3 regions of the Propionispora vibrioides genome follow, and region 3 is predicted to be linked to each of the others. Evidence: predicted binding sites of a transcription regulator. Region 3 holds the regulator's gene; each other region holds the start of a gene.
What was found. The regulator HrcA, encoded in region 3, represses chaperone genes, less so after heat shock. The targets are predictions, from matches to a motif close to TGTTAGCACTCNNNNNNNNNGAGTGCTAACA.
Positions count from the first base shown of each region.

Region 1: the regulator HrcA is predicted to act here: its motif matches at 6,659-6,689, upstream of htpG (molecular chaperone HtpG).
Region 2: the regulator HrcA is predicted to act here: its motif matches at 4,406-4,436, upstream of groES (co-chaperone GroES).

Region 1 is NZ_FODY01000010.1:38,807-48,723, reverse strand. It holds gene pgaC (poly-beta-1,6-N-acetyl-D-glucosamine synthase) at 1-1,055, opposite strand, end outside; gene pgaB (poly-beta-1,6-N-acetyl-D-glucosamine N-deacetylase PgaB) at 1,175-3,031, opposite strand; gene BMW43_RS09855 (tetratricopeptide repeat protein) at 3,053-5,233, opposite strand; cyclic di-GMP riboswitch class I at 5,490-5,574, opposite strand; cyclic di-GMP riboswitch class I at 5,749-5,833, opposite strand; gene BMW43_RS09850 (QueT transporter family protein) at 5,949-6,398, opposite strand; gene htpG (molecular chaperone HtpG) at 6,724-8,676, shown strand; gene BMW43_RS09840 (hypothetical protein) at 8,791-9,051, opposite strand; gene BMW43_RS09835 (bifunctional diguanylate cyclase/phosphodiesterase) at 9,434-9,917, opposite strand, start outside.
Region 2 is NZ_FODY01000006.1:120,455-130,371, forward strand. It holds gene BMW43_RS07180 (LytR/AlgR family response regulator transcription factor) at 1-603, opposite strand, end outside; gene BMW43_RS07185 (sensor histidine kinase) at 723-1,445, opposite strand; gene BMW43_RS07190 (hypothetical protein) at 1,544-1,885, opposite strand; gene groL (chaperonin GroEL) at 2,405-4,048, opposite strand; gene groES (co-chaperone GroES) at 4,078-4,362, opposite strand; gene BMW43_RS07210 (ANTAR domain-containing response regulator) at 4,848-5,429, opposite strand; gene BMW43_RS07215 (sensor histidine kinase) at 5,434-6,858, opposite strand; gene tsaD (tRNA (adenosine(37)-N6)-threonylcarbamoyltransferase complex transferase subunit TsaD) at 7,178-8,212, opposite strand; gene BMW43_RS07225 (alpha/beta-type small acid-soluble spore protein) at 8,335-8,532, shown strand; gene rimI (ribosomal protein S18-alanine N-acetyltransferase) at 8,674-9,123, opposite strand; gene tsaB (tRNA (adenosine(37)-N6)-threonylcarbamoyltransferase complex dimerization subunit type 1 TsaB) at 9,116-9,826, opposite strand; gene tsaE (tRNA (adenosine(37)-N6)-threonylcarbamoyltransferase complex ATPase subunit type 1 TsaE) at 9,807-9,917, opposite strand, start outside.
Region 3 is NZ_FODY01000001.1:206,160-216,076, forward strand. It holds gene grpE (nucleotide exchange factor GrpE) at 1-501, opposite strand, end outside; gene BMW43_RS01115 (TCP-1/cpn60 chaperonin family protein) at 535-2,103, opposite strand; gene hrcA (heat-inducible transcriptional repressor HrcA) at 2,176-3,204, opposite strand; gene hemW (radical SAM family heme chaperone HemW) at 3,461-4,615, opposite strand; gene lepA (translation elongation factor 4) at 4,621-6,417, opposite strand; gene BMW43_RS01135 (hypothetical protein) at 6,486-6,929, opposite strand; gene spoIIP (stage II sporulation protein P) at 6,957-8,027, opposite strand; gene gpr (GPR endopeptidase) at 8,350-9,321, opposite strand; gene rpsT (30S ribosomal protein S20) at 9,480-9,746, shown strand; gene holA (DNA polymerase III subunit delta) at 9,897-9,917, opposite strand, start outside.

The DNA of each region.
Region 1 (9,917 bases), on a different contig from region 3:
AGAAATTGGACCAGGCACACAAATGCCAGCAGGGAACCCTTCCATTCCGGCAAGACATGCACTTCCGGCCAACCGGTCGGATATACCAGATTAATCAGCCAAATGCAGCCGAAAATAACATAAGTGTACGACCAAATAACCGACAGTACATATTCGAGATAAACCGGCCATAGCCGTCTCTGCTTCCAGCTCTTCCATATATCGCGGTGACGGCGGATAACCTCCACACCACCCTGAGCCCATCTAACACGCTGTTTCCATAAACCCCGAAAAGACTCCGGTACCAGAATCCAGCATAACGCATTGGGTTCATAGCGAATGTCCCAGAAACGTTTTTCCAACTTCCAGGTAATATTTATGTCGTCTGTAATCATATCGGTATCCCATAGTCCTACATCCAAAACAGCCTGCTTGCGAAATGCGGCGATGACACCGGATACGGTCAGCACTTTGCCCAAAATTCGCTGCGTCCGCTTGATCATGCCGATGATGGACGAATACTCGCCAACCTGTATTTTAGCTAACAAGGAGGTCCTGTTGCGAACCCGGGGATTGCCGGTCACAGCCCCAACTCGGGGGCCATTGATGAAATGCGCTACAATCCAGTGCAGCGCATAGGGATCAAGATAAGCATCCGCATCAATGCAGAGTAAAATATCACCTTTACTGGCCAGGGCGCCGCAACGCAGCGCGTAGGGCTTACCCATATTTTTATCCAACATCAACACCCGAACGTTGGCCTCTTCCGACTCTATCTGCTGTAAAATCATTGCGGTACTGTCCGTGCTGGCATCATCAATAGCTATCACTTCCAGATGGGGATACGAAGAGGCCAGCACTGCTTTTAAGGTGCTGCCGATTGCTTTCTCTTCATTGCGTGCGGGCACCAGCACGGAAACCAGCGGATATTCTTCCAATTCCGGCAGCGTTTTCCGGCCTTGCTCCCGCCGCATATAGAAGTATGACGCGCCAATCATCCAGATAATACTCATAGCCAGCGGATAGTAAAAAACATAATCCTCTAAAAATTCCAGTAAACTATAGGAATCCAGCATGTTTCACCTCACGAATTTTTATTCTGCCACAACCTATAAAACCAGTTGAGGAAAGAACTGCATTCTTATCTACTCATAGCAACTATAGTTCTGGCAGAAGTGCCAGCAAAACAGCTTATTTATTGCTCGGAATACACGTTTTCCGGATAATAAGCTATATGAATAACACCCTTTTTTCTGAGAACTTCAGTCTGTCTGCGTATTTCGGCTTCGCTCAACCAGTGTTTTTTATTCCAGTCATAAGTCTGCAGCTTAAACACTGTCTTTTGGGCATTTTCCCGGTTACTCAAAGCAGCCGTCGCCAGGTTCTCCAACCAGCCGTCCGGATTTTGATAAGCCTTTTCCAAGTAAGGATAGGCCATGATTACCGTATAGGTATATGTCTTAAGATATTGTTCGTAATTCTGCCCCAGCCATTCTTCGGCCGCCGGACTGGTAATCACAATGGGATATATATTGCGGGCACTGCCAAGGTTAGAACGGTAGTTCCCGGCTGTTTCCCAAAGCTTTACCGTCAGCCCGGTTAACCTGTCCGTTTTCAAACGAACCCACCGTTCGTTTAGTTCCGGTCTTTCCTTGAGCAATTGCGGCGACAGCTCAAACCCGGTCTGTTCTTTAAACACCTGACGCGCAGCAGGTGAAAAATCCTCAAAATCGTTTAAATATACGTCATCCTGAAATAAAATGCCATTGATATCATTATAAGCTGCCAGATCGGCAACCAGGGCGCTGAGCCGGTCACTCACCCGGGAACTGAAGGGAGTCGCCCGCCGGTACCAGCCCTTGTTTTTTTCATCATAAGCTACAACGGCATCTTGCGGCGAGTCTTCCAGCAGCCATTGGGCCGCCAACGTAGGAAACCACGCATAAATACTAAACCTTCCCTCTTCCCGCAGCCGGCCAATTACGTGAGAAAATAAGTCAGCCTTGACCGGTGCCTCTTTCGTATAAAAATAGACACTCTTACTATTACCCGATCCGTCCTCATCACTAAAAGACTGCAAATAAATGGTATTTGCCCCTGAACTGCGAATCCGTTCTATCGCCAGATTCAGATTTTCTTCTGTTTGAACCGCACTGCCGGGATCATAAATCATATCTAAGTCCAGTTGTATTGCTTTAACCGGGACCTTGGCCGCTTCACTATTGGCCTTGAGTAAACTGGCAAAATGCTCTTTCGACGGATTACCTGTTATAATCAGGCGGTTAGCTGCCTGCAGGGCCTGTTCTCCCGGATGGTTTACTCCATCATTTAAGGTAAAGCAAGCTTCAAAACCCTCTTGCAGGGCATCTGTGACGGCAAATGGCGTATAGGCTCCATAAGGCCAGACCACGGCTTGCACCGTATGGCCCAATTCCTTGTTAAAAACAGCCTGGGATTCATGTAAATCCCGCCTTACCCGCTCACGCTGCTCGGCAATCGTCTCATATCGGCCGTTTTTATATTGCAGCCTGCTTAATAACGGACCACGATCGCCCTGAGGTGTAACCACAGTAAATCGATGCATGTCATGGGAGTGAGAAGCTACGTCAATTAAGCCGGAATTCTCCATTTCCCTTATTTGCTGCCAGGTTACCAGCGGTCCGAGTTCAGCCGGCGCATAATCCAGCCAGGAAGTAACAATGGCTATCATTCCAGGATAACGATATTCTTTCAACAACGGAAACACCTTGGTATACACCGACTGATACCCGTCATCGAACGTGAGCAGCACGGACTTATCCGGTAATGCGGCACCAGTTTGGCTGGCAGCAATATATTCTTTAAGTGAGATCGGCGTATACCCCTGTTCTTTTAAATACGTCAAATGACTTTTTAAATTTGCCGGTGTTACAGCATATATATCCTGCCCCGGTTGATCGGTTACATTATGATAGCACAATACAAGAACCTCCTTGGCATTAGCCAGGGAAGGAGAGCAGATCAACAGAATTAGCATACAAAAAACAAGGGCACCAACAATTTTTTTATTCATAATAGCCATGACTCCCCCTGTCTACCAGGAAAGCTGGTAGCTCACATTGTATTGGCGGTCAGAAAACTGCGGTTTTCCGCCCGTCCCAGTTGAATAACCAGTACGCAATCCATAGTCCACACTAACAGCAAGTGCCTGATTACGGGAAATATGATAACCATACTCGGCCCGAAGTGAAGAACTGGTATCCATCGGCTCCGGCTGATCACGTCCCACTCCTATCTCAAAGGAAGTTTCCCAATAATGCTTGGTAAAATTCCAACGCTGACGAAGGCCAAGACCATAGGCTTCCCGGCAACGGGGACTTTCGTAAACCGGCTCCAACCCATCAATCATCTGTTTTTTAAAGCCTGTTCTGTCGGCATAACCAAACCAAGACAGTTGTTTTGCTCCGGTATCAACCATCACATGGTCCCAGTCCAGGTTTATATCGCGCCGCCGGTTGCTGTCCGGATAATTTGCGGTTGCCATCATGACAGACAGATTGTCTTTGCGTCCAATTTGCCGGTTATACGCCAGCTGATACTCTGTCGTCATCATATGACCGGGCAACGCCTCCGCATCCATTACCGGTGTACGGCTTATATTAAAATCAACTCTGCTTTGTTCACCAAAATAGCGACTCGTGGTCAGGCGATACCCATCCATCCTGCCGTGACTACGGCCCTGATCCAGCCACAACTGTACCATGTGTTTCATATCGGTGTATCGTCCGCCAACAGAGTTTGTTCTTAATACGGTTTCTCCCTGGCCGTCAGAAATCCACGTACTGCCGATTCCTGCCAATATATCTACCCGGTCTGTCACCCGCTGTTCGCCGGTCAATTGTATGCCATGATCCTTATTTCCCTTATAATCGCTGCTACCGGTAGCGTTAACTGCCAGACTGCCCTGCCAACGTCCTTCAAAGGTCCTCAGCGCCTGAGCCGCTATTGGATTTGCACTATACTTGTCCAATCCTGCTGCGGCCAGCCTGGCAGAATAATAATCGCCTCCCAGCACAGCCGTATTAACAATACCACTATTGGCAGCAGGCTGTGTACCCGGCAAAGCAGCCAACGACAGATATTGTCCGTAAGCTTCTCTGATCAGCCCCTGGCGATAAAGTATCGCAGCAAACTGCTGGCGAAACGCCGCACAATCAGGATAGGCATGGATTATGGCTTGATACAGCTTCTTTCCGGCCTCATACCGCCCCATTGTAAAAAATGAATCGGCATCCCCGGTAATGCTCATGGCCTGTTCTGCAGCCATATTGATAAGTTCCTGATACAACGCCATCGCCTGTTTTTCCTTGGAGCCGGTCAACATATACGAATAAGCCAGGCTGTGCCTATCGCTGGGCAAGCTTTCCCCCTGCTCCAGAATACTGCAATAAATACTTATGGCCTGTTTGGGCAGATTGAGTCGTAAATAAGAGTCCGCCAACGCGCGCCGCCCATAGGCAGGAATCTCCCGGTAATTGGGCCATAATTGCTCCCCTGCTTTAACCGCGGTTTGATAATCACCGTACAAAAATAATGCCAGCACGTAGTCACATTGCATCTGAACAGTCGCACTTTTATCACGGATTGCAGGCCGCAGCAGTACAATAGCCTGCCGGTATGCATCATGTCTAATAAATTGAGCCGCCATCCCGCCACGCAACGCCAGCAACGAAGCTTTTAATGCCGGATCGCTTTGTCCGTCAACAAAAGCTACGGCAGTTTCTATTAGCTTAGCCGCTCCGTCTGCATCACCGCGTGCCAGTAATATATTAGCTTTGCCACTGTAAGCCGCTAAATTGTCAGGTTGTTCTTCCAGCAAGGTCGAATAAATACGCTCCGCTTCGTCAAAACGCTCCATATGTACCAGACTTTCCGCTTCCCATAAGCGGGCTTTCTTATTTCCCGACATGGCCGATTGATGATATAACTGCCAGGCGTCGTTAAAGCGTCCGGTCTTAAAATATGCCTGGGCCACATTGATTCTCACATAATCAGGCATGGCCGGGAATGTTTTTATTCGTTCTTCATACAACTGAATCGCTTTTGTATATTCTCCGGCCCAGGCTGCAACGACGGCATAATCGGATACAATATCCTCTTCTGCCTCACGGTCAGCCGCCAAATTTTCCAGTATCGCCAACGCCGGCCGATACTCCCCGTCCCTTGCCAAGGTAACCGCATATTCCCGTGCTGCTTCCCGGTTCTTATATGACATTTCAGCTGATTGCCCAAGTGTGGCTGGTGACGGTTCCTCTTTTGCCCTAACAGGTGTGTAGCACACCGCACTTCCTAAAAAAAACACTAAAGTAAGTAATGCCAATACTCGCTTGATCCTCATGTACACTCCCCTAACAATAGCTTTTATCTTTCGCTTTCACGATCGAAGTGCGTCTTTTCCATCCCTCCCACCTATCACCGGCAAAATGCACTGTCAAAAACAAAAAAACAGCCGAGTTACAAAGTTCTTAGCACTTTGCAACTCGGCTGTCATAACAAAAATGTTTTAGACCCTGAGCTTTGCGTCCCCGCCTTTCGACAAGTTTGCCCGCTATATATACCATTACCAATATGTAACAAACAGGTTAAGCACCTAGATGAACCCATTTATTCAAAATAAATACATTAGTTATTCTATCAATTGTTTCGATTTACGTCAACAGGATTTTTATTCTTCCAGTGACAAACATTTACTGCAACAGACAAAAACAGCCGAATTACAAAGTTCTCGTACTTTGCAACCCGGCTGCCATAACAAAAATGTTTTAGACCCTTAGCTTTGCGTCCCTGTCTTTCGACAGGTTTGCCCGATTCCGCTCGCTCCAGCCAACAATTGGCGGCCGGACGCTATCCGTTTAGACTACACAAATATAGTAAACATTTTATCATTTGTTCAAGCTGTAGTCAATATAGCTTGATTCATCAACGGCAAACTACTGAATCCTTTGTGCGGCTTTAATCAAAATAACCCCCAGCGTTCCAATGACTACCGCCTCGCCGATAAAGACAGAACCAAATACCGACCAATAGGGCATAGCAAACAGATAAGCCAAATAAGCGCCGACCACGACGGCATTAATGATCACCGGGAAGACATAGGCGGCCTTGCTGTCTTTAAAGCGCCGGGTCAGCCAGGCTGCCGCCAGTGTGGCCAGACTGCCAAAGACCACATCCATCACGCCGGCGCCGCCAATCATATTGGCCAGCAGGCAACCGACAAACAGCCCCCATACCGATTCGGCATATAAAATAGGCAGCACAGTAAGCGCCTCGGCAATCCGGAATTGGATGACCCCATAGGAGATGGGCTGAAATACCACGGAAAGCACTACATAAATGGCGGCGATCACAGCCGCCTTCATTAATTTTTTCTGATTCATCATAATCCTTCCTCATATAAATAGAATATTTCATTCCCCCTATTCGACCAATCCGATCATACTCCTTTTTTACAGGTTCCCCCAGACAGCAACGGGGCTGCTAACCCTCAAAATGTCCGCAATATCAACAACCACAAAAAAATTAGAATCTTGGTAATTGGTACAGCTATTTTAGTTAACAGGCAATAAAATTCCCATAAAAAAGTAAAAAGCCCCACAAAAACAATTGATTTACACCGCCAATCCGGTTATGATATAAACAAAGTTAGCACTCAAGAAGATTGAGTGCTAACAACTTGTTAAGACTGACGAAAAGGAGACTCGCACCATGACTCAAGAAACAAAACCTAAACAAACGCGGGAGTTTCAAGCCGAAACCAAACAACTGCTGGATTTAATGGTTCACTCTATTTATACCAACCGGGAAATCTTCTTGCGCGAACTTATTTCCAACGCATCGGATGCGATTGACAAAGTACGTTTTGAGTCTTTGACTAATTCGGCGCTGCTGGAAGGCAATTCGGACTTTGAAATTTTCTTAGTGCCTGATGAAACCACCCACACCCTGACAATCTCCGATAACGGTATGGGGATGACCTATGAGGAAGTCGTTGAAAATATTGGCACCATTGCCAAGTCCGGTACGAAAGCCTTTCTTGCCAAACTAAAAGAAAAAGAAACGTCCCCTGACCAGGAACTGATCGGCCAGTTCGGTGTTGGTTTTTATTCCGCCTTTATGGTCGCGGAAAAAGTAACCCTATTAACCCGTGCGCCCGGGGAGGCCAATGGAATCCGCTGGGAATCCACCGGCGACGGAACCTATACTATCGAAGAATGCGATAAGGAGCAACGAGGTACTACCATCATCCTCACCCTGAAGGAAGAATTCCGTACTGCCGAAGAAAACTTCTTACATACATACACCCTGCAATCACTGGTCAAGAAGTACTCTGATTATATCCGTTATCCGATCAAAATGAACGTTACCAAAGAGGAACAGCCCAAAGATGCCGACGGCAAACCGATTGAAGGTGCCGACGCTGTAAAAACAATAGAAGTCCGTACTTTAAATTCGATGACCCCGCTCTGGGCGAAAAACAAGAACGAAATCACCCGGGAAGAATACGATTCTTTCTATAAGGATTTGTTCCATGACTGGGAAAACCCGCTGGAGGTCATTCATTCCAAAGCGGAAGGCACCGTGGAATATACCAGCCTCTTATACCTGCCGGCCCGGGCCCCGTTCGACCTGTATGACCGGGATGCCACCGGCGGTATCCGGCTGTACTCCAAGCATATTTTCATTATGGAAAAATGCCAGGACCTGCTGCCGGAGTACCTGCGTTTTGTCCGCGGTCTGGTGGATTCGCCTGACTTCTCGCTCAATATCTCCCGGGAATTGCTGCAGCACAGTAAACAGCTAAAACTGATCGGTAAAAACCTGGAAAAAAGCGTACTGAAAACACTGGAGAACCTGTTGTCTAAGGATCGTCCCCAATACGAGTCCTTCTGGAAAGAATTTGGCCAGGCCCTGAAAATCGGCGTCTATTCCGACTATCAAAGCCGGGATAAGCTAAAAGGCCTGCTGCTCTTCCCTTCCTCCCATTCCGCCGACGGCCTTACCTCGCTTGACGAATATGTGGGACGGATGCCGGAAAAACAGAAAGTTATCTACTATGCCACCGGCAAAGACCGCTCCTCAGTGGAACGGCTGCCGCAAATGGAACTGCTGAAGGAAAAAGGAGTCGAAGTACTCTTTCTATTTGACCGGGTCGATGAATTCACCATTGACGCCTTACAGGAATTTAAAGAGAAGAAGTTCCAGTCAATCAGCCGCGGTGATCTGCAACTGGACGACTTGGAATCACCGGAAGCCAAGCAGGATGCCGAAAGCCTTTCCAAAGAAAATGAGCCGCTTCTGCAGGCCATTAAAGAAAAACTGTCCGGAAAAATTACCGATGTCAAGATCAGCAGCCGCCTAAAATCAAGCGCCGTCTGCCTGGTCAGTGACAACAACGGCATCAGCCTGTCGATGGAACAGATTCTGGCCGAAATGAATAAAGCCCCCTTCAAGGCCAGCCGCATTCTGGAGCTGAACCCCCATCACGAAGTATTCACCGCTTTGAAAAAAGTGTATGAAACCGATCCTACAGCCACGGCCTTCACCGACTACTGCGACCTGCTCTATACCCAGGCGCTGCTTATCGAAGGCATCCTGCCGGACGACCCCATCGGATTTGCCAATAAAGTGGCCAATTTAATGGCTCACAGTGGAAAATAAACAGCCTATAAAGCAGAAAACTCCCCTTCACGGGGGAGTTTTTGCTTTATAGCATTAATAGTTCGCCAGGCACACCAAAGCAATACCGTCTTGTCCGATTCAAACGGGATGTTTTTACGTGATGGGCTGCCAGACACATTTCGTTGCCCGCAGCACCTCCACACAGACAAGCTCCAGAGCCGCGCAAATGTCCGCTTCCCGGCGGGCGTCTTCCATCACCACATAGCAGTAATAGCTGAAATTAGTTGCCTGAACCCGCTTTACCCAAGTAACGGAAAAGCTTGTCCGGTTGGCAAGATGAATGCGCATAAGAATCTCCAGTTGATCAAAAGGCAATTCGGTGGTAATCAACAATTTCTTTACCGTTTCCCGCATACTATACTCCCGCAGCTTATTTTTAGATATGTTTCGCTACGATGAAGCCCTGTTCCTCTCGGAAGCCACCGATTTAATGAGCCGGCCGGCATAACGAGAAAATTTCTCGTCTGACAGGAAATTAAAGCCGCAGAAACAGTTTGGGCTATTTCAGGATTTTACCGAAACAGCCAGACATAAAAAAACGGCTAGAGGCACAATGCGAATAAGGCAGTGGGTACCTAGTGTCTTGGCAAAGTTATGAATTAGAATTATACAGTATAGATTTTTCTGCAATGCAAGGCGGAGGAGGCGCGCATATCGGCCATATGTAAGCCGACGACAACGCAGCAGTACGGAAAAAGATAGGCTGTATAGACTAAGATTTAACCTGGTCAAGACACTAGGTCTGCAGCAAATGCGGTTTCGGTTCACCGATAAAATAGCCTTGTACTTCATCCAATCCCATATCTTTAACCGTATGGTAGATGGTTTCACAGCAGACAAATTCCGCAATGACTTTGATATTCAGTTTGCGGGCAAGATAGACGATGCTTTCCACCACCGCCAGTACCGACGGATTGTCCGCAATCTCCTTTACCAGTGACCCGTCAACTTTGATATAATCGGCGCCCATCGTAAAAATATGGGCAAAATTGGAATAGCCGCTGCCAAAATCATCAATAGCAATCTTGGCATGATATCGTTTGACTGCAGTGATGAACCGCAGCAGTTCCTCGGGGTTTTCAAATTCCTCCGATTCGACAAATTCAAAAGTGACCCGGCCAGCCAATCCCGAACCGGCCAACAACCGAAGTATCCGCTGCGTTACCTTGCAGTCTGCAATATCGGCTGCGCTCAAATTAATCGAAAACTCAACATCCTTG
Region 2 (9,917 bases), on a different contig from region 3:
AATTTGAATAATATAAGATTTATGACTGCGTATGAATTGGTTCTCTGGTAGTTTCGCTTCAATTTCCGAAAGCGTTTCTGTCGTATGGTATTTCCCCTGTTCAGTAATGATCGTGGTGGTTCGATCTTCACGCTGAATCAGTATAATATCATTAGGATGAACAATAGCAAGTCCTTCTTTATCCTTAATGAGGATTTCGCATCTTAGCTCTTTTTGAATAGGAGAGTATTCTTGTTCATTCGCCTGAATACGTTGCATCCTGTTAACTGTTTCTTTTAATCTCGCCATTTTAAAAGGCTTAACAAGATAGTCAAAAGCATATAGTTCAAATGCTTGTGGCATATATTTCTCAAATGCTGTTACAAAAACAATCATACATTTGGGGGTTATATCAATAATCCGCTTAGCTGCATCGAAACCGTTTTTTTTCCCCATTTCTACATCTAGAAAAACAGCATGTGGTCTATGAAGTGTAACCATTTCAACGGCTTGATCGGCATTCTCGGCTTCTCCTACTATAACCACATCTTTCATTGACTGCAGGGCCTTTTGCAGCAATATGCGCATGCCTTCCTGATCGTCAACAATTATGACATTAAACAAAACGGTGCCCCCTTTCTTTTTAGAACTTATAAGCTTTTTCATATCCTTCGTTCTATTTGATTTATATTTTTATTACACTACGTTTTATAATTAATTCAAATCACTGCAAGCATAAATCTTCACGTCTTAATTGCCGCTTTAAAGAGCTTTATGGTAAAGATCATCCCGTACTCAGCACTGGTAGCCCAAACATCCCCATAGTTTTTTAATGCTTTCTTAACAAGAAACAGACCAAGGCCATGTCCTTCTTGGTTTTTACTTGTTGTGCCTTCTCTAAACGCAGAAGCTATCTCTTCCTCATTTAAGCGCCTGCCAGTATTAGCTACCTCAAAAAAATAGCTGTGCATATCTTCAAAGATCCTTATCCAGACACATTTATCATCCGCCACCCTGGAAGTCGCTTCAAACGCATTATCAATTAAATTGCTTAAACAGCCGCATAGCTCCCACTCTTCCATCTCAATTTCAGAAAGGCTAGAACTTGCATTAACATAAAAGCGGATTCGTTTATGCTCTGCTTCATTGCTTTTAGTTTGTAGAAGAGCATTAATGGCAATCTTTTCTGTTTTGATATTATTATTTAACTGATTAATTTTACCGTAAATCTTATTGAGATAGTGGAATGCTTCCTCATACGCTTGGAGTTCAATCAAACCATATGTCACTTGCAGATGATTTAAAAAATCATGTCTTTGAGCTCTTAAATCATTATTTAGTAATTCAATATTTCGATAGGCTGTTATCTGCTGTTTATTTTGTCGCCATTTGCTAATCAAAAAGATATTTATGACTAACAGCAGCCCATTGACGCAAAGTATAAGAAACACTAAGCCAAATTCCATTATATTACCTCTTTACGTGTATAATTGATAATAGCATTTTTATCGTTAAGGGCCCCATCTACCAGAAATGAGGAAAGATTGTTTACAACTTGTTCTGGCTATAAACGCCACATCCATTTTGAATCAATTGTCCCGTTACCGCCATACCAGTTTTGCTTCATGGCTATTATCGCCCAGCCTTCTTTGAGTTTATCTTCTAAAGCGTATTTAACTCTGAAGAATTTATAGCTTAATTCTGCTTCTTTGTACTCCTGATTAATAGGACAGTTCGTTCTTTTCACCTGTTCAATATTAATAATATTTCCACCTAACAATCTAATCTTTTTTTCTATGATACTCATACGCTCATTGTAAACACTTCTAGAAGTTACTATAAGCATCCATGAGGAGATGATAACGCCACCTACAAGCGTTAAAAATAATGCTACTTGTAATTCCATTTTTAATACCCCCAAACCATATATATTATACTTTTATTAAACCACGCTTTATGATTAATTCAAGACACTTTGCCTCAAACATACACTTTAATGCTCTAATTGTCATTTTGTAGAAATAGTCTAGTGCCTCATCCGGCAAAGTCTGTAGCAGATCACCGGCCTTTTTACCGTCAGTCTTCGTTGTCGTCGGCTTACATATATCCGATATGCGCGCCTCCTCCGTCTTGCCTGACGGCAAAAATTCTCGACGCCATACTACATCTTCCTACCGGATGAGGCACTAGCTTGAAAGGGGTTCATGCAATAGCTGGCAGACTTAAGGCCAAGGAAATTTGGGAACGGCTTGGACGTTCTGATGACACAACCAGAAAAGTATATCTGCATGTCGCCAAAACAAAAGAAAGAGGCTCCTCAAGAGTTCACTGAACTCATGAGGAGCCTCTGATAAAACAAATTTTATGTGGTCAAGGCACCAATCTGAGCACCTGGCCCCTTAAACTCAAGGGGTCAAAGCACACCTTACATCATGCCGCCCATACCACCCATACCACCCATACCGCCCATAGCAGCGGCAGCGGCAGCACCGTTATCTTTTTCCGGTTTATCGGCAACCAAGGTTTCCGTAGTCAACACCATAGCAGCGATGCTGGCTGCGTTTTGCAACGCAGAACGGGTCACTTTGGCCGGGTCAACAATACCGGACTTAATCATATCAACATATTCCTCAGTCAACGCATTGAAGCCAATACCTTTACCGGCTTTTTTCACGCCTTCCACAACAACCGAGCCTTCCAAGCCGGCATTGTTAGCGATCTGACGGACAGGTTCTTCAATGGCGCGTTTCACCAGTTCCATACCGGTCTTTTCGTCGCCAATGAGGGTCAGGGAATCCAGTACAGCCTGAATATCAATGAATGTAGTACCGCCGCCTGCGACAATACCTTCTTCAACAGCAGCACGAGTAGCATTTAATGCATCTTCAATGCGCAGTTTCTTTTCTTTCAATTCTACTTCGGTAGCAGCACCTACTTGGATAACTGCTACACCGCCAGCTAATTTAGCCAGACGTTCCTGCAGTTTTTCTTTATCAAAATCGGAAGTGGTTTCTTCGATTTGTGCTTTAATTTGATTTACACGGGCTTTGATCTCGTCGGAGGAACCGGAACCGTTAACTACAGTGGTTTCTTCTTTCGAGATGCGGATCTGACGGGCCCGTCCGAGGTCGGTGATTTCCACGCTGTCCAGCTTACGGCCTAGCTCTTCGGTAATAACGCTGCCACCGGTCAGGATAGCAATGTCTTCCAGCATGGCCTTGCGGCGATCGCCAAAACCGGGGGCTTTAACAGCTACGGCTTTAAAGGTGCCACGAAGTTTATTTACTACCAGCGTAGCCAGTGCTTCACCTTCAATGTCTTCGGCAATAATGAGCAGTTCGCGGCCCTGTTGAACCACTTTTTCCAATACAGGCAGTAAATCAGCAATAGCAGTGATCTTACGGTCGGTGATTAAAATGTAAGGGTCATTCAGCACAGCTTCCATTTTATCGGCATCGGTGATCATGTAAGGAGAGATATAGCCGCGGTCAAACTGCATGCCTTCTACTACTTCCAGATCAGTGCCCATGGTCTTGGACTCTTCTACGGTAATAACACCGTCTTTACCTACTTTTTCCATAGCTTCGGCGATCAGTGTGCCGATTTCTTCATCGCCGGCGGAAATTGAAGCAACCTGAGCAATGGCATCTTTCGTTTCTACCTTTACGGCGCTTTTTCTAATTTCAGCTACGAGAGCTTCCACAGCTTTTTGGATACCTTTTTTCAGGATCATCGGATTAGCGCCTGCAGCTACGTTGCGCATGCCTTCACGAATCATAGCCTGTGCCAGCAAAGTAGCGGTTGTGGTTCCGTCACCGGCTACATCGTTGGTTTTTGTGGCAACTTCTTTAACAAGCTGAGCACCCATGTTTTCAAACGGATCTTCCAGTTCAATATCACGGGCAATGGTTACACCATCATTGGTGATAGTCGGTGCACCGAATTTTTTATCAAGAACAACATTACGGCCTTTCGGTCCTAAAGTTACTTTTACAGCATTAGCAAGCGCATTTACCCCTCTTTCGAGTGCGCGGCGTGCTTCTTCGTCAAATATAATTTGCTTTGCCATTATGTATTACCTCCCGTAATTGATTTTTATTATTCTACAACAGCGAGGATATCTCTTTCGCTGAGGATGAGATAATCCTGTCCATCAAATTTAACTTCTGTTCCGCCGTATTTAGCAAAAATGACTCTGTCGCCTTCTTTCACATCAAGCGCAACCCGTTGGCCGTTATCCAATACTTTACCGGTGCCAACAGCAATCACTTTACCTTCCTGCGGTTTTTCTTTGGCAGTGTCCGGCAATACAATGCCGCTTTTTGTTTTTTCTTCTTTTTCCACAACTTTAACAATTACTCTGTCGCCTAATGGCTTAATCATGAAAATGACCTCCCTTTATCGTGTTTGTCATTTATAATTTACTTGTTAGCACTCACTAAGGTTGAGTGCTAATTCCATAAATTATAATATATAATTTGCACAAAAAAATCAAGAGCTTTCTGGGGAAAAATCCACTTTTTTTACAACTTGGGTACAACTTTCCTGTTCTAGTACCTTGTCAGCCTTAAAACACCAGGAGAATGGTAAAGCTATTTTCACGACCCAAGACGAAAGAAGGAGGTATACCGGCAGTATGCTAACTGACGATAACGAAGGTGGCGAAAAATAGACCGCCAGTATTCACTGGATTAAGACTAACAGGATACTAGTATGGCCCCATCTGGAAAATTTATTCAAATTGCAAAAGAAACTCTCAGAGAGCCGGACCGGACTTCCCCGAGAGTTATATACTGACCGCTAAACCGGCAAACAATGCTCGCAAGGCGGCCTATGAGACAAAACCCAGCAGCAGCCTGCCGGGTTTACTACCTTTTCTTTGTAACGGACTCTACAATCGCCTCAGCCACTTCCCTTATAGATTTCCGTTTACTCATACTATACTGCTGAATACGGCGGTATGCTTCACTTTCATTCAAATTATAGGCATCCATCAGAATGCCCTTGGCCCGGTCTAAAATTTTACGGGTCTCCAGAGAGTTTTTAACGCCTTCCAGTTCCTGTTCCAATTCGGTAATTTCCCGGAACCGAGAGAGAGCAATTTCCATTGCCGGAAATAAATTTACCTCTTTGACCGGTTTGACCAGATAGGCCAATACACCTGAGTCTTTTGCCCTTTCCACTATTTCTTTCTGACTAAATGCAGTAAGCAGCAAAACCGGTGAAAGTTTTTCGTTGGAAATAACTTTTGCAGCCGCAATTCCATCCATCTCCGGCATTTTTATATCCATGATCACCAGATCGGGGCGCAGCTTTCTCACTAATTCCACCGCTTTCACCCCGTCGTTGGCTTCACCGATCACAGTATGTCCGGCTTCTTCCAGTATTTCTTTCAAATCCATGCGGATAATTGATTCATTGTCCGCTATCACGATACGCAAAGGTTGCATATGATTATTTCCCTCCTTCCACTTCGCGGGGTATGGTAATGCACGCATGAGTCCCATTATTGGCGTATAGCTGAAAACTGCCGCCAAGATCGTCTTCTATCAAGGTGCGCACAATCTGTAACCCCAGGCTGTTTGAATTTTGCGGGCTAAAGCCATCAGGCAGGCCAATACCATTATCATATATATCCACTTGATATGTTTTTTCCAACGTGGCAATATCCACACCTATCATGCCCTCGCGACGGCCGATAAAACCATGTTCAATGGAATTTTGGATTAATTCATTGATGACCAGAGCCAGACTGCTGGCTTTTTCTGAAGCCAAAATGACCGTATTCCCATTAAAAATTGTCTGCAAATTAAAATCTGGCTCCAGCATATTTTGAATCACCATATCCAAAATATTACGGGCGACTTCCGCCACATCAATAAATTCGGCATCCTGTTGCGATAAAAATTCATGCACGACAGAAATACTAAGAATGCGGTTGACACTTTCCCGCAGAGCTGCCTTAACCGGCTGCGATTTGGTACGGCGGGCTTGCAATCTAAGCAGACTGGCAATCGTTTGCAGATTGTTTTTAACCCGGTGATGGATTTCCTGAATAACAGCCGCTTTGATCAAAAGCTCTTTTTCTTTTTTCTTTATTTCTGTCACATTGGCGACAATAACAACCACCCGGGCAACCAGTCCGGCGTCACTGACAATCGGAATCACCCGTTGTACCAGCGTCATCCCGCCAGCTTCTACTTCAACCTCACTGGGTTCTTTGCTGCGAATTGCCTTTTGGACTAACCGCATATCCACATGGCGATCGTAAAAACGCCTTCCCACAATATGAGAGACACCTAAAACCTTAAAAATACTGGTAGCGGCCGAATTGGCAAAAATAATTTGTCCTTTTTCATCAATCACCAGGATACCGTCACTGGCTGAGAGCGGCCGGAACAGCTTGCGGTTAGACCTTTCCCGCAGAATTGCCTGCAACATATACGCACTTTCCACTAAAATGCCATGGCCTTCCGCCCGCACTTCATCAGAGCTGGCTTCAAAGCTGATGACCGCAATAATATCGTCATCGTTATCAAAGATCGGGTAAGTTCGCATTTCCATCCACATACCCAGCGCCCATTCACGCTGCCCGCAAATAGACTGACCGGAAACAAAGGTACGGGCAACCAGCGGTTCTTCGGCAATGTGGACGGTCGACCCCAGCAGGCTGGGCTTACGCTGAATAAAACTCGTATGAGGTTTTACCTGAGACAAAATGACAACAAAATTATTGTCACTCGCCTTAGCGTATACAGTGACCTGCGCATGAGCCAAATCTGCCATGAGTCCTATATTGGCAGTTATATTTTCTAACAATTCAATCTGCGTTGATTGCAGTGTAGTTATTTTTCTGCATATATCTCCTACTACACTCATGGCTATACAAGTACCTCCAAAAATGGTTCAAAGTATATCTATTCTACTTACCGGTTAAAAATTCCTTGTTTCCCAGGACAATTTACAACAACAAATCTCTAATTTTCATAAATATTTACTATATAAGTCCACCATAAGAAAACAATCAATGCAAACATGTTCCTTCTTCAAACGTCTAGGTGACCATAGGTGTATTTGCACAGCCCCTCCTGACGGATCTTTTTCCACCTGACGACGTCAGCAAACCCCTGAAATAGCCCCTCTATTCCTGCGGTTTTACTGCCTTGCCATATAGCACCAGGCCGACAGGCTCATTACTTCAGCGGTTCCCCAGTTTTAAAGCAGGCCGGGCGTTTAGGTGCAAATCCGCCAGATCACCCTGTAAGTAGTGGTAATAAGCACGACAGGCAATCATAGCGGCGTTATCCGTACAAAGAATGGGGTCGGGATAATATAATGCCAGTCCTGCAGCTCCGCAGGCTTCCTGAAGAGCGGTTTTGAGGGCGCTGTTAGCGGCTACGCCGCCGGCTACAACAACTTGGTTTACCTGGCACTGCCGGACGGCATGCATGGTTTTATCAACCAGTACATCGACAACAGCCGCCTGAAAGCTGGCCGCCAAATCGGCCTGCGGTATCCGTTCTCCTCTCTGTTCGGCGTTATGAATGTAATTAATAACCGCTGATTTCAAACCACTGAAGCTAAACTCGAAATTTTTCTGGCCCGTAAGGGCCCGGGGAAAGGCAATGGCCGCCGGGTTTCCCTGCTGAGCCAGCCTGTCGATGTGAGGACCACCCGGATAAGGCAGTTTAAGCACCCGGGCAATCTTGTCAAAGGCTTCCCCTGCCGCATCATCCCTGGTTTGTCCCAATAGTTCGAAGGAATGATAGTCTTTGACCTGGATTAAGGAAGTATGTCCGCCAGATACTACCAGGGCGATAAATGGTGGCTGCAAGGCAGTGTGAGATAAAAAATTGGCAAAGATATGTCCTTCCAGATGGTTTACGCCAACCAGCGGCAAATCTGCCGCAAAGGCAAGCGCCTTAGCCACGGAAACACCGACCAGTAGGGCACCAACCAGCCCTGGTCCATAGGTTACCCCGATGGCTGAAATGTCGGTTAAGCCGACTCCGGCTACAGACAACGCCTCGTCAACCACCGCCATTACATTCTCAATGTGTTTGCGGGAAGCGATTTCCGGCACAACACCGCCAAATTTTTGGTGCACCGGAATCTGCGAAGAAATAATATTTGATAATACGACCCGCCCGTCGGCAACAACAGCCGCTGATGTTTCATCACAGCTCGTTTCCAATGCCAGAGTAAGGCATCGTTGTCGTATAGTGTCACCCATATCCTGTAATCCTCCGTATTGCTATTAATTTCATGGTATCGTTCGACCGAATTTATGCCACATTAGAATCAGGCGACAATCATGCGATACAAAATCACGCCTAAAAAGGAGAGAAAGCCACTATGGCACGTTCGAGAAAACCTGTGAATCCGTCTGCAGAAAACGCTTTAGATCAGATGAAATTAGAGGTTGCGTCAGAGTTAGGAATTGCCGAACGAGTTCGCTCCCAGGGTTGGAACACAATGACTTCCGCTGATTGCGGCCGGGTAGGCGGTCACATGGTTCGCAAAATGATTGAACAATATGAATCCAAGCTGTAGTAATGTATCGGGCGGCCCTGGCCGCCCCTACATTTTTTATAGCTCAAACCCGGTAACACTCTGATTACCATCGGCATATTCTACTGTGAACAATCACCCTTTGACCACGAAAGTGGTCTTTTTTTCCATTTTCCATACATCTTATAACTTATCGCACCACATAATAATGGCATCTTCCTTGGTGTCGGTATAATAATGTTTCCGCACTCCCGCACGGCTAAATCCCAGTTTTTCATAAAGCTTTTGTGCCGCGTAATTGGAAGGCCGGACTTCCAGGGTCATTCTGGCGGCCCCCCGGCTATCAGCGGCTTCCTTTAAAGCGATTAGCAATTTCTCACCAATTCCCTTACCGCGGTATTCAGGCAAAATAGCGATGTTGGTAACATGAGCCTCATCGACAATAACCCACATCCCAGCATACCCAATTACCTGCTTTTCTACACATACGACTAAGTAATGGGTCAGTTCATTATTGCATATTTCCGACTCAAAGGCGGTTCGGGACCAAGGCGTTAAGAAAGAAGCCTGTTCGACCAAGAGTACGGCGTCAATGTCCAGCAGCCCCATTCGTCGAATGCAAGTATTACTCATTGGCGGTTCCACAACGCTTTTCCCAAAGTTCTTCGGCTTCCGACCTTCTTATATACAAAGGCTCCAGCGTAAAAGGATCGCTGATCTTTCCGTTGTCCAGCAACCGATGAGCCAACACGGCGGTACTGCCGGCCCGGGACATAATCAGATGCGGTTCGGCCAGCATAACCGGCATTCCCTTGGCCTGAATGACTTCCCGGTAAGCGGCGGCAGACTCCCCTAACAGTAATACCGGCGTATCCATAGCAGCTAATTCCTTCAGTACATCAGTAAACGCAATGACCCGCGGCGGCACTAATTCCTGCAGTTCCCGATTATGCCAGCGGTATGAGGCCTGATAGACGTTCCCCTTCTGGGCATCCAGCATCGGTGAAAGTACCACGCCGGGGACAGGACAGGCAAAGGCCAGTGCCGGTAAAGTCGGCACCCCCACAAGGGGAATTTTTAAGGCATAGGCTAGAGCCTTGGCCGTTGCCAGACCGATGCGCAGCCCGGTAAAGGAGCCCGGTCCAATACTGACAGCCACCGCCTGCAACGCATGTTTATCAACTTCCGCCATTTGCAAGACCTGGGCTATGTGAGGCATCAGTAATTCCGAATGGGTTTTCTTTGTCTGCAAAGTTAATTCGGCAATCAGCGTGTCGGCTGTTGCCAAGGCAACGCCGGACACCAAGGTCGCTGTATCAATCGCAAGAATTGGCAATATCTTTCAACCTCTCAATCCGTCTTTCGTAATTTCCACCATTTGCGGCCAGGCTAATCACCCGTTCCCCGCTTTGTTCGCCCAGACTGAT
Region 3 (9,917 bases):
TGTCCCGTCCGGCTGCTCCGGATCTTCTACCCGCATAACTGCTTCATGCTGCTGCGGGTCGAATGGCTTGCCAACCGCCTCAATAGCAGTCAATCCAACTTTATCCATTACACCGGCAAACTGACGGTAAATCATTTGAACACCAGCCAGTACGCTTGCCGCATCCTGCGCGGCAGCACTTTGCAGGGCCCGCTCGAAGTTATCGATGACCGGTAGAATCTCTACCAGTATATTCTGGGCAACAATATTGGATAATTCCTCTTTCTCCTGACGGGTTCGGCGCTTAAAATTTTCAAAATCCGCCTGCAAACGTTTAAAACGATCGATTTGTTCATTGACCAATTGATTCTTTTCTTCCACCAGAGCCAAAAGGCGCTCCACTTCCGTTTCACTGGCTGCGCCAGCCCCGGCAGCTTCAGCACCGTCAACGGCAGCTTCCTTTTCTTCTGCATCCAAAACCAGTTCCTGCTCGCAGCTATTGGCTTCCTTATTTTCCGACATGTATGATTTCACCTCACCTATATAGTAGCCTACTCAAAAATCGGATGGTCCCTGATCTTTAGAGGCGGCGTTATCCTCCCGCTTCTTGATAATGGTATCAATCCGCAAAATAGCTATAGCCACTTCACCGGCCGCCTTAACGGCATGAATCTTTACGGGCACGGGGTCTACAACACCTAATGACAGCATATCGGCAATCAGGCCTGTTTCACAATCAACAGCCAGGCAGTTCTGGCTGGTTCCGGCCTGCGCGGCCACTACTTCCTCCACCTTTTCCAGTGGATTATAGCCGGCATTCTCCACAATTTGGGCCAGTGGGTGCTTCAGTGCATTTACTACACAATCCACACCATAAACAGCCATCCCCTTGACCCGGGTACGCGCCTGTTCCACAGCGCGGGCTACAGCCACTTCAATCGCACCACCGCCGGGAACATACCCACCGATTATTGCCGCCTGCACACTGGAGGCCGCATCCTTGGCAATTCGCTCCCTTTCTCCCGCAACCTCCTGGGTTGATGCGCCGACCAAAATTGTTGCCATCGGTTTCCCCTGGCCGCCAACAACGCGTAGCTGCTCCAGTTTTTCATCTTCATAAACCTTCTCGGCATATCCAATATATTTAACAAGCTCACCCGCTTCTTTTTTCAAACCGGTCCGCTTAATCATTTTAGCTCCGGTATGATCGGCCGCCCGACGCAGTTCTTTTGCCGCAATCCGCTGCACCACCAAAACCCCTGCGTCGGTCAGTATTTCTTCAGCATCGGCGTGAACACCACGATCAACTAGAACTACATTAATATTTTGCTCGACAATTTTTAATATATTGGCACGAAATTCATTCTGCAAATCAAGGTACCGCCTAAATCCCGCCTCGGTCCCCAAAGCCTCGTCACCGATATTTTCCGGTTCAAGGGCATCATCAATAATCAGGATTCTCGCATTGTCCATGGCTTGCGGCATTTCTTTATTCATCCGTTCTTTGTCAATGACAACCCCCATAAACACTTCATTGTCGGCTCCAACCTTTGCCGTAATAATTTCCGACAGTCTAAAATGTTTATCCTGTAGCTTGGGCGAACCGATTAAACGGGCCGCCTGAACTACCAGTCGCGCAATATCTTCGTATTCGCGGCCGGCAACCATGGCAATATTATGCAAAATCGGCTGTTCCAGTTTTTCTATCGGTAAGCTTCGCTGCGCCAATTGTTCAACCGCATATTGGACGCCAAATCGGATTCCCTCAATAATCCGGGCTACAGGCACACCCCGCAGGACCTGATTTACTCCTTCGGCCACCAAAGCGCCGGCAATCAGCGTAGCCGTTGTCGTTCCATCGCCCACTTCTTCCTGCTGAGCCTTGGCAATATTAATCAGCATTTTAGCCGCCGGATGATTAACATCCATTTTATCCAAAATGGTGACACCGTCATTGGTAATGATCACACCGCCTGCCCGGTCCACCAGCATGGTATCCAGCCCCTTGGGACCTATGGTTCCCTCGACAGCCGCCGTAACAGCCCGGACGGCGTTGGAGTTAGTTACCAGGGCGGTCAACCGTTCATCAACGTCTGAACCACTCCCGGCCTGCTTTACATTCATCGTTCGTCCTCCTATGTATATGGCGGAACAGCCGCCATCATACTGGTCTACGACAGACCAGTATCATACAAATTACACCTTGTATTTCTTCAATATTTCACCTAAATGGCTGTGCATAAAATCAAGAATGCTGATAATCTTTCGATATTCCATCCGTGTCGGTCCTAAGACAGCCACGGTACCGACAATCTGACCGTCCAGGCGATAAGTGGCCTGCACAACACTGCAATCCTGCATTCCGGTATACTTATTTTCCTGACCAATAGTAATGATAACACCGTCGTCTTCTTTCTTTTGCAAGATATCGCAGAGCAAACGCTCTTCTTCCAGCATGGTCAACAGACCTTTGATTTTGTCAAGGTTACGAAACTCCGGCTGATTCAGCATTTGCGTAGTGCCACCCAGATACACCTTTTCATTTTTCTCGGCAAAGAGTGCTTGTTTGATCATAAGCAAAGCCGTATCCAAAAATTCTTCGCTCGGCAAAAGCTCCTGTTTGATTTGAGTCAGCAGTGAAGTCTGAATCCGGTCAAAAGGCAATCCTGCCAGACGACTGTTAATGCCTTCGGCAATTCTTTGCAAATCCTTTAATGAGGTTCCCGGCGGCGTATTCATAATCTTGTTTTCCACAAAGCCGGTATCGGTTACTACCACCAAAATCACGCGACGTTCGTCCAGCGGCAGAAACTGAATATATTTAAAGACATATTGCGAAAGCTGCGGCGCCAATACCATGGAAATATTTCGGGTCATCCGGGAAAGAATCTTCGCCGTTTCCTGAAATACTTCTTCAATACGCTGCACCTTAGCATGATACCAGTTATCAATCAAACTAATCTCACGTTCCGATATGGTCTGCGGTTCAATTAAACAATCTACATAAAAGCGGTATCCCTTAGCCGATGGGATTCGCCCTGCTGAGGTATGGGGCTGTTCAATGTAGCCTAATAGCTCAAGATCGGCCATTTCATTCCGGATAGTGGCCGGACTTATTCCCAAGCCATATTTGCGAGCAATTGTTCGTGAGCCAATAGGTTCAGCGGTGGAAATATAATCATCAATGATTGCCTGCAAAATTTTACGTTTACGCTCATCTAACATAACTCCACCCCCATTGTTAGCACTCAGTCTCATAGAGTGCTAATATCTATTAAAAAAATACCACTCCTTACGCCAACTGTCAAGATAGCAACTGGGGTTTGTTTGTAAATTAACGAAATGATCTTAGGTGCGTGATTTTTGCGCCAAATAAGACAACATGTTACAGGAATAGTGGCCCCTACTTCAAAACATGGTAACGAAGTACGGCACAAAAACACCGTCAGAGCGTTTCGGATAATTTACAAACAAGCCCCTACTAAGTATCCGGTAAAAAAGCGCCAAAAACCACATTTCCGTACTTCATCCCCAGTTCTGTCAGGCGTACGTTTTTTTCTGTTACCTCGATCAGTTCCTGCCGGCGGAGCGCAGTGATAACCTTATTATATTGACTAAAGAAATCTGCCGCAAAGCAAGTATTAAACTCAAGGATATGTACGCCGTTACTGGTTCGCAGCGCTAAAAAGGCAAATTCAGCCATGGCCGTCTCTCTATCCAGTTTTTCCACAACCGCTACAGGAAATTCCTGCTTTTCTCCACCAGTACCGGAAAAGAAGTCGATATATCGCTGCAGGTCAACGGTATTCGCCAGCCTCTGACCGTCAAAAAAAGAATGGGCCGCCAGGCCTAATCCCAGATAAGGCTGGTAATGCCAGTATTTTAAATTGTGACGGCATTCCCAGCCCGCCGGGGCATAATTGGATATTTCATACCGTCTAAAGCCTCGAGCCGGTAAATAATGCACAGCCAGCTCATACATGGCCTCTTCGATCTCTTCCTCGGGCAAAGCGAGCCGCCCCTGCTCATGTAGCGAAGCAAAGGGCGTCCCCTCTTCGATTTTCAACCCATATACCGAAAGATGCCGGACGCCCATACCGATAGCACGGTCGATGCTTTCCTGTAAATCCTGCACTGTCTGTTCCGGCAAGCCGTACATCAGATCAACATTGATATTGTCAAATCCCGCAGCCTGTGCCAGTTCTACGGCCCGAGCTGCCTCTGCCGCTGAATGAATCCTGCCGATTTGAGGCAATAAGCGCTCCGCAAAAGTCTGTACGCCAAAACTGATCCGGTTGACACCCTGTGCCTGCAAGGTCTGCAGCTTAGCCCTGTCCACCGTCCCCGGATTGGCTTCTATCGTAATTTCCACTTCGTCGCTCAGTCGATAGTTTTCCCTTAAGCAGCTAAGAATCTGGTTTAGCAGGTCCTGCGACAACAGGGTTGGCGTGCCGCCGCCGATAAAAACGGTATCAACCACGGCATGGGAGAAAATACCGCTCCGGCCAGTGGCTTCCCGGCACAAAGCGGTAATATAAGTGGAATATAGCTGACTATCAGTGGTAAAGGACGGAAAATCACAATACAAACATTTCTGGCGGCAGAAAGGTATATGAACGTAAATGCCCAGTTTCATCGGCGCTAGTCCATCTTAAGAATTGCCATAAAGGCTTCCTGGGGAACTTCCACACTGCCTACCTGTTTCATGCGTTTTTTGCCTTCCTTTTGCTTTTCCAGCAGTTTTCGTTTACGCGAAATATCCCCGCCATAGCATTTCGCCAGCACATCTTTTCGCATGGCCCGGACGGTTTCCCGGGCAATCACTTTGTTGCCGATAGCCGCTTGAATCGGGATTTCAAACATTTGCTTCGGAATGATTTCTTTTAACTTTTCCGCCAGTTGTCTGCCGCGGTAAGCCGCCTTGTCCCGGTGCACGATGATCGACAGGGCGTCCACCGGCTCACCGTTCAACAGGATATCCAGTTTGACCAACTGGGAGGTCTGATAGCCGATCAGTTCGTAATCCAGCGAAGCATAGCCTCTGGTAGAAGATTTCAAGCGGTCAAAATAATCATAAATAATTTCGCTGAGCGGCAAATGATAAGTCAGCATCACACGGGCAACGTCCAAATATTTCATATCTTTAAACTCGCCGCGTTTTTCCTGTGAAAGCTCCATGACCGCACCCACGTGATCATTGGGAACAATCACTGTTGCCTTAACATAAGGCTCGTCAATATGATCAATCTCCTGGGGGGTGGGCAAATGCGACGGATTGTCTATTTCATAAACTTCACCGTCCGTTTTGGTCACTCGGAAAATAACGCTGGGTGCTGTAGTGATTAAGGTCAAATTATATTCCCGTTCCAACCGTTCCTGAATCACATCCATATGCAAGAGACCTAAGAAACCGCAACGAAAACCAAAGCCCAAGGCAATGGAGGTTTCCGGCTCAAATACCAGCGCCGCATCATTTAGCTGAAGTTTTTCCAACGCATCCCGTAAATTGTCGTAATCGGCACTGTCCACCGGATATAAGCCGCAATATACCATGGGTGTGATTTTCCGATAGCCTGGCAGGGGTGACTTTACCGGACGCTCCGCCTCTGTAACCGTATCCCCGACCCGGGCATCCTTAACATTTTTAATACTGGCGGCAACAAAGCCCACCTGTCCGGGTTCCAGCACATCCACATTGGCAAGAAAGGGCCGGAAAATTCCCACTTCGGTGACTTCAAAGCTTTTGTCCGTCGCCATCATTTTGATCTTCATGCCCGGCTTAACCGTACCATCCATCACCCGGACATAGGCGATGACTCCCTTATACGGATCAAAATGAGAGTCAAAAATAAGCGCGCTCAAAGGGGCTTCCCTATCGCCCTTCGGGGCAGGGATCTTCGCCACGATCGCCTCCAGCACTTCTTCAATGCCAATACCGGTTTTGGCACTTGCCAGTACAGCCTCCGAAGCATCCAGACCAATTACATCCTCCACTTCCTGTTTGACCCGTTCCGGTTCGGCGCTGGGCAAGTCAATCTTATTAATAACAGGAACAATTTCCAGATTGTGGTCCAAGGCCAGATAGACGTTAGCCAACGTCTGAGCCTCAATCCCCTGCGCCGCGTCAATTACAAGCAACGCTCCCTCGCAGGCAGCCAGGCTGCGGGATACTTCATAAGTAAAATCGACATGCCCCGGGGTGTCGATCAAGTTGAGCATATAGGTTTCACCATTTTTGGCCGTATACGACAGCCTCACCGCCTGCGCTTTAATAGTGATGCCCCGTTCCCGTTCCAGTTCCATTTGGTCTAATACCTGGTCTTCCATTTCACGGGCAGAAAGCGCACCGGTATATTCTAAAATCCGGTCAGCCAAAGTTGACTTTCCATGATCAATATGGGCAATTATCGAGAAATTTCTAATATTAGCTGAATTCATGAAGGCGCCTCTCCTCTGATGTAAATACTTTTAAAATTATATCATCTGCCGCCTTCATACCGCAAGTGTTACCTTTGCTTCCTGATCAGCTCAAATAAGGTCTGGCTTGCCGCCTGTACATATGCGTGCAATTGAACCTTGGTGCGCACCGCTTCCTCGCTAAACTGCCTGGACCATAAATCAAGCAGGGCAAACTCCGGTGCCGCATCGATACATAAACGGATGGGAATTTCCCATTGTCGTGTCCCGGCCGTAACAACGATCTCTGTATCGGTGTTGCTGAGCACGGCCAGCGGGTAATCGGATTGAACCAGATACGAAGAGCCAAATAAATAAAAAGCGTAATAACCCTGGTCCTGCTGCCTGACATTAAACGCCTGCACGGTTTCATGGCGCCGGGTGAGCCCATTCATCTGCAGCTCCGCCGCATTGACACCAGCAACGATCAACAGCACCAATACCAGCAGTCCTCGCAAAACAACTGTTGTTTCCGCCAGACGAGTATCGTTCAAGTTATCACCTCAAGCTAATTGCTCATTTTACTGAAATTTATTTTCCGCAATAATCTCGGCCAGCACATCACCCAGCATTTCCATACTGCGTGCAGCCTCTTCCACACTGTTCTCCTGACAGCCAACCTCCAACAACAAGGCGTGAGGATGGAGATGCTGATTATAGCGCCACTCGACTAACTGGATCCCCCGCGATAATCCGGGGTAATGCTGGTTCAGCTTAGCATCAATCAGTTTGGCAAAAGCGTGATTTTCCTGCCAATGGGGCTGCTCCAGACCCGGTTGCCCCTGCGCCACCAGGATCATAATCCGGGCAGCCGGCTGTCCGTTGATCATGGCTGTTGTGTATTCCCGTTTTTGCGCGTCCCGGTGTATATCAAAAATCATTTGTATGGACGGATTATCCTCCAGCATTTTTTTTGCCGTAATTTCCGAAGGTCCATAGGCTTTCATAAAACTGGGATAATCATGAATAGTGGTGCTTTGGACGGCGGCAATATTGTATTTTTCCATTTGCTTGACTAATGCCTGTCCTACCTGGATGATATCGCCGGTCTGTCCGCCCGGCTTATGGTCCACCCCCGAGGTGGGGATATAAGACTCCGCCGTGTGAGTATGATAGATACCCACTAAAGGCTTGCTTTTATCCAGTTCTGTCTTCCCTGCGGCCTTGGAAAAGAGCGCCACTCGCTCCCCGCCAGTCATCGGTTTTGAACTTTTGATGCTTGCCACGACAGGTATTTCCGAATTGATCACCGAGCGCATATCGCGTAAATCAACAGACGTTAACATCATGAAAAAGTTGGATAATAGGCTAGCCGGGGTAAACTGACTTGTTCCGTTCTGTTGCTTTGCCGCCAATTCCAGTCCCGGCACACCGTAAAACAAGATCTCCTGCCATTGCGGCCAGGCGGTAAATGTCTCCTGCTCGATAGGGTAGAATTTGTTTACTGCTACAGGCACAGCCGTATCCTGGCTGAAAGCCTGTACTACTGCCAACGTACACAATAGCAAAATAACTGCGCCGACCCAAAAATAGGACTTCTTCATTTGCCGCTTATTCGTCGTACGATGCCGCTGCCGCCTTGATAACATCATTGCCTCCTACCGGCAACTTAGGTAGGGATCACCTGGAAGTTACCTGGTTTTTCTATGGTTGTCATCAATCATTACAAGAGTGCCGTATAGCCTTAACTATCAGCACGTCCTATATATATGTCCGGCAGCTATTCAATATGACTTAAGAAACCACTAAATTTAATTCACAATGCGCGTCCTTACGAATCTCTTTTTCACCTGGCTGCGTCAGCAAATCCTTGAGCAACCCAACTATTCCTGCATTCTTATTTTCTTGCCAGATGAAAAAATCTCTCACCAAAGCGACAGGTTTATTACATCAACCGATTCTTAATAATGGCAGTTAATGCAAGTAACGGTGAATATTGGCGTAATCAATATTTGGATGCATGGCCTGATTAATTCCTCCGGCCACTACCGCAGAGATATCGGCAATCTGACGGTCCACTTCCTTCGGCGTAACCATAAGGTCGCCCAGGGAATTAGGCAATACCTGCTTTACGATGGTGTGACGGTCGGCCTCGGAAAGCCGCTCCATACTCTTTAAATATCTGGCAAAGGCCGCCTGTTCCTGCATGGCATTAATGGTATCCATGGCTATGGTGGAGGCATGAACAACGGTCGGCACACCAATGGCGATAACCGGCACCTGCAGGGACTCTTGGGTTAAGCCAAACCGCTTATTACCTACGCCTGAACCGGGATGAATACCCGTATTGGAAAGCTGCACCGTGGTAACCACCCGGTGGCTGGCAGCAGCGGCCAGCGCATCAATCGCAATAACCGCATCCGGTTTGATCCGGCTAACGATGCCGTGAACAATTTCCGCCGTTTCCATGCCGGTAACCCCCAATACGCCCGGCGCAATCGCACAGACGGAACGGACGCCGCCTTTCAGCTCAGGTGATAGCATATCCTGCAAATGCCGCGTGACAACAATCTTTTCTACCGCCCGTGGGCCCAGGGCATCCGGTGTAATTTGCCAGTTTCCCAAACCAACCACCAGCACTGTGGCGTTTTGCGACAACGGCAGCAACGCAGCAAGTTCTTTAGCCAGCATTTGCATAACCTTTTCCTGTAACAATGTGTTTTTATAACGCAATCCCTGCGCTTCCACCGTAACATATTCGCCTTCAACCTTGCCCATCATCTGAGCCGCCTGCGGCGTACTGATTGTCACACGGGTGATGACCACATCCTCGTCATTGGCTGTTTTCACCGTCAAACCGGGAATTTTCTCTTCCACTTCTTGCGTCAGCATTTCCTGCGCTTCCAAAGCCAAATCAGTCCGCAAATTCCGGTGTCCGTATTCCATCTATCAATCACTCCTAAGCTTTGTTTTCTCTCAACCAACAACAATTACCCCTATTATGATCTGGAACATATTTTCCTATACCGCAGAATTCTCACTTGCTTTTACTGATAATTCATGCTAAAATATTGGAGGTAAAATGGTCAAAGGAGGTGAAACACTTGCCAAATATTAAATCATCTGAACGTAGTGTAAAAACTGATGCCGAAAGACGCGCAAAAAACTTTGCAGCTAAATCCACTGTAAAAAGCGCTTTCCGCAAAGTAGCTGAAGCTGTACATACCGGCAAAGCGGATGAGGCGAAAGCCTTCCTGACCAATGCTAGCAGCACTATTGATAAAGCTGTTTCTAAAGGCGTTATCCATAAAAATGCAGCAGCCCGTAAAAAATCCCGCTTAGCCCGCAAAGTCAACGCTATGGCTCAATAAGTTATAAAAACCCTATCCATTCAAGATGGACAGGGTTTTTTTGTTTTTCTTTTTATACTATTTTCTTGAAAATGTGATAAGATCTTCGAGAATTTTTGGTTCACTCCAAGGACGGCAGTACAGCGGTAGGCAAAAAAGGCCGCAAAGATGTCATGGTTTTGATGGGATAGT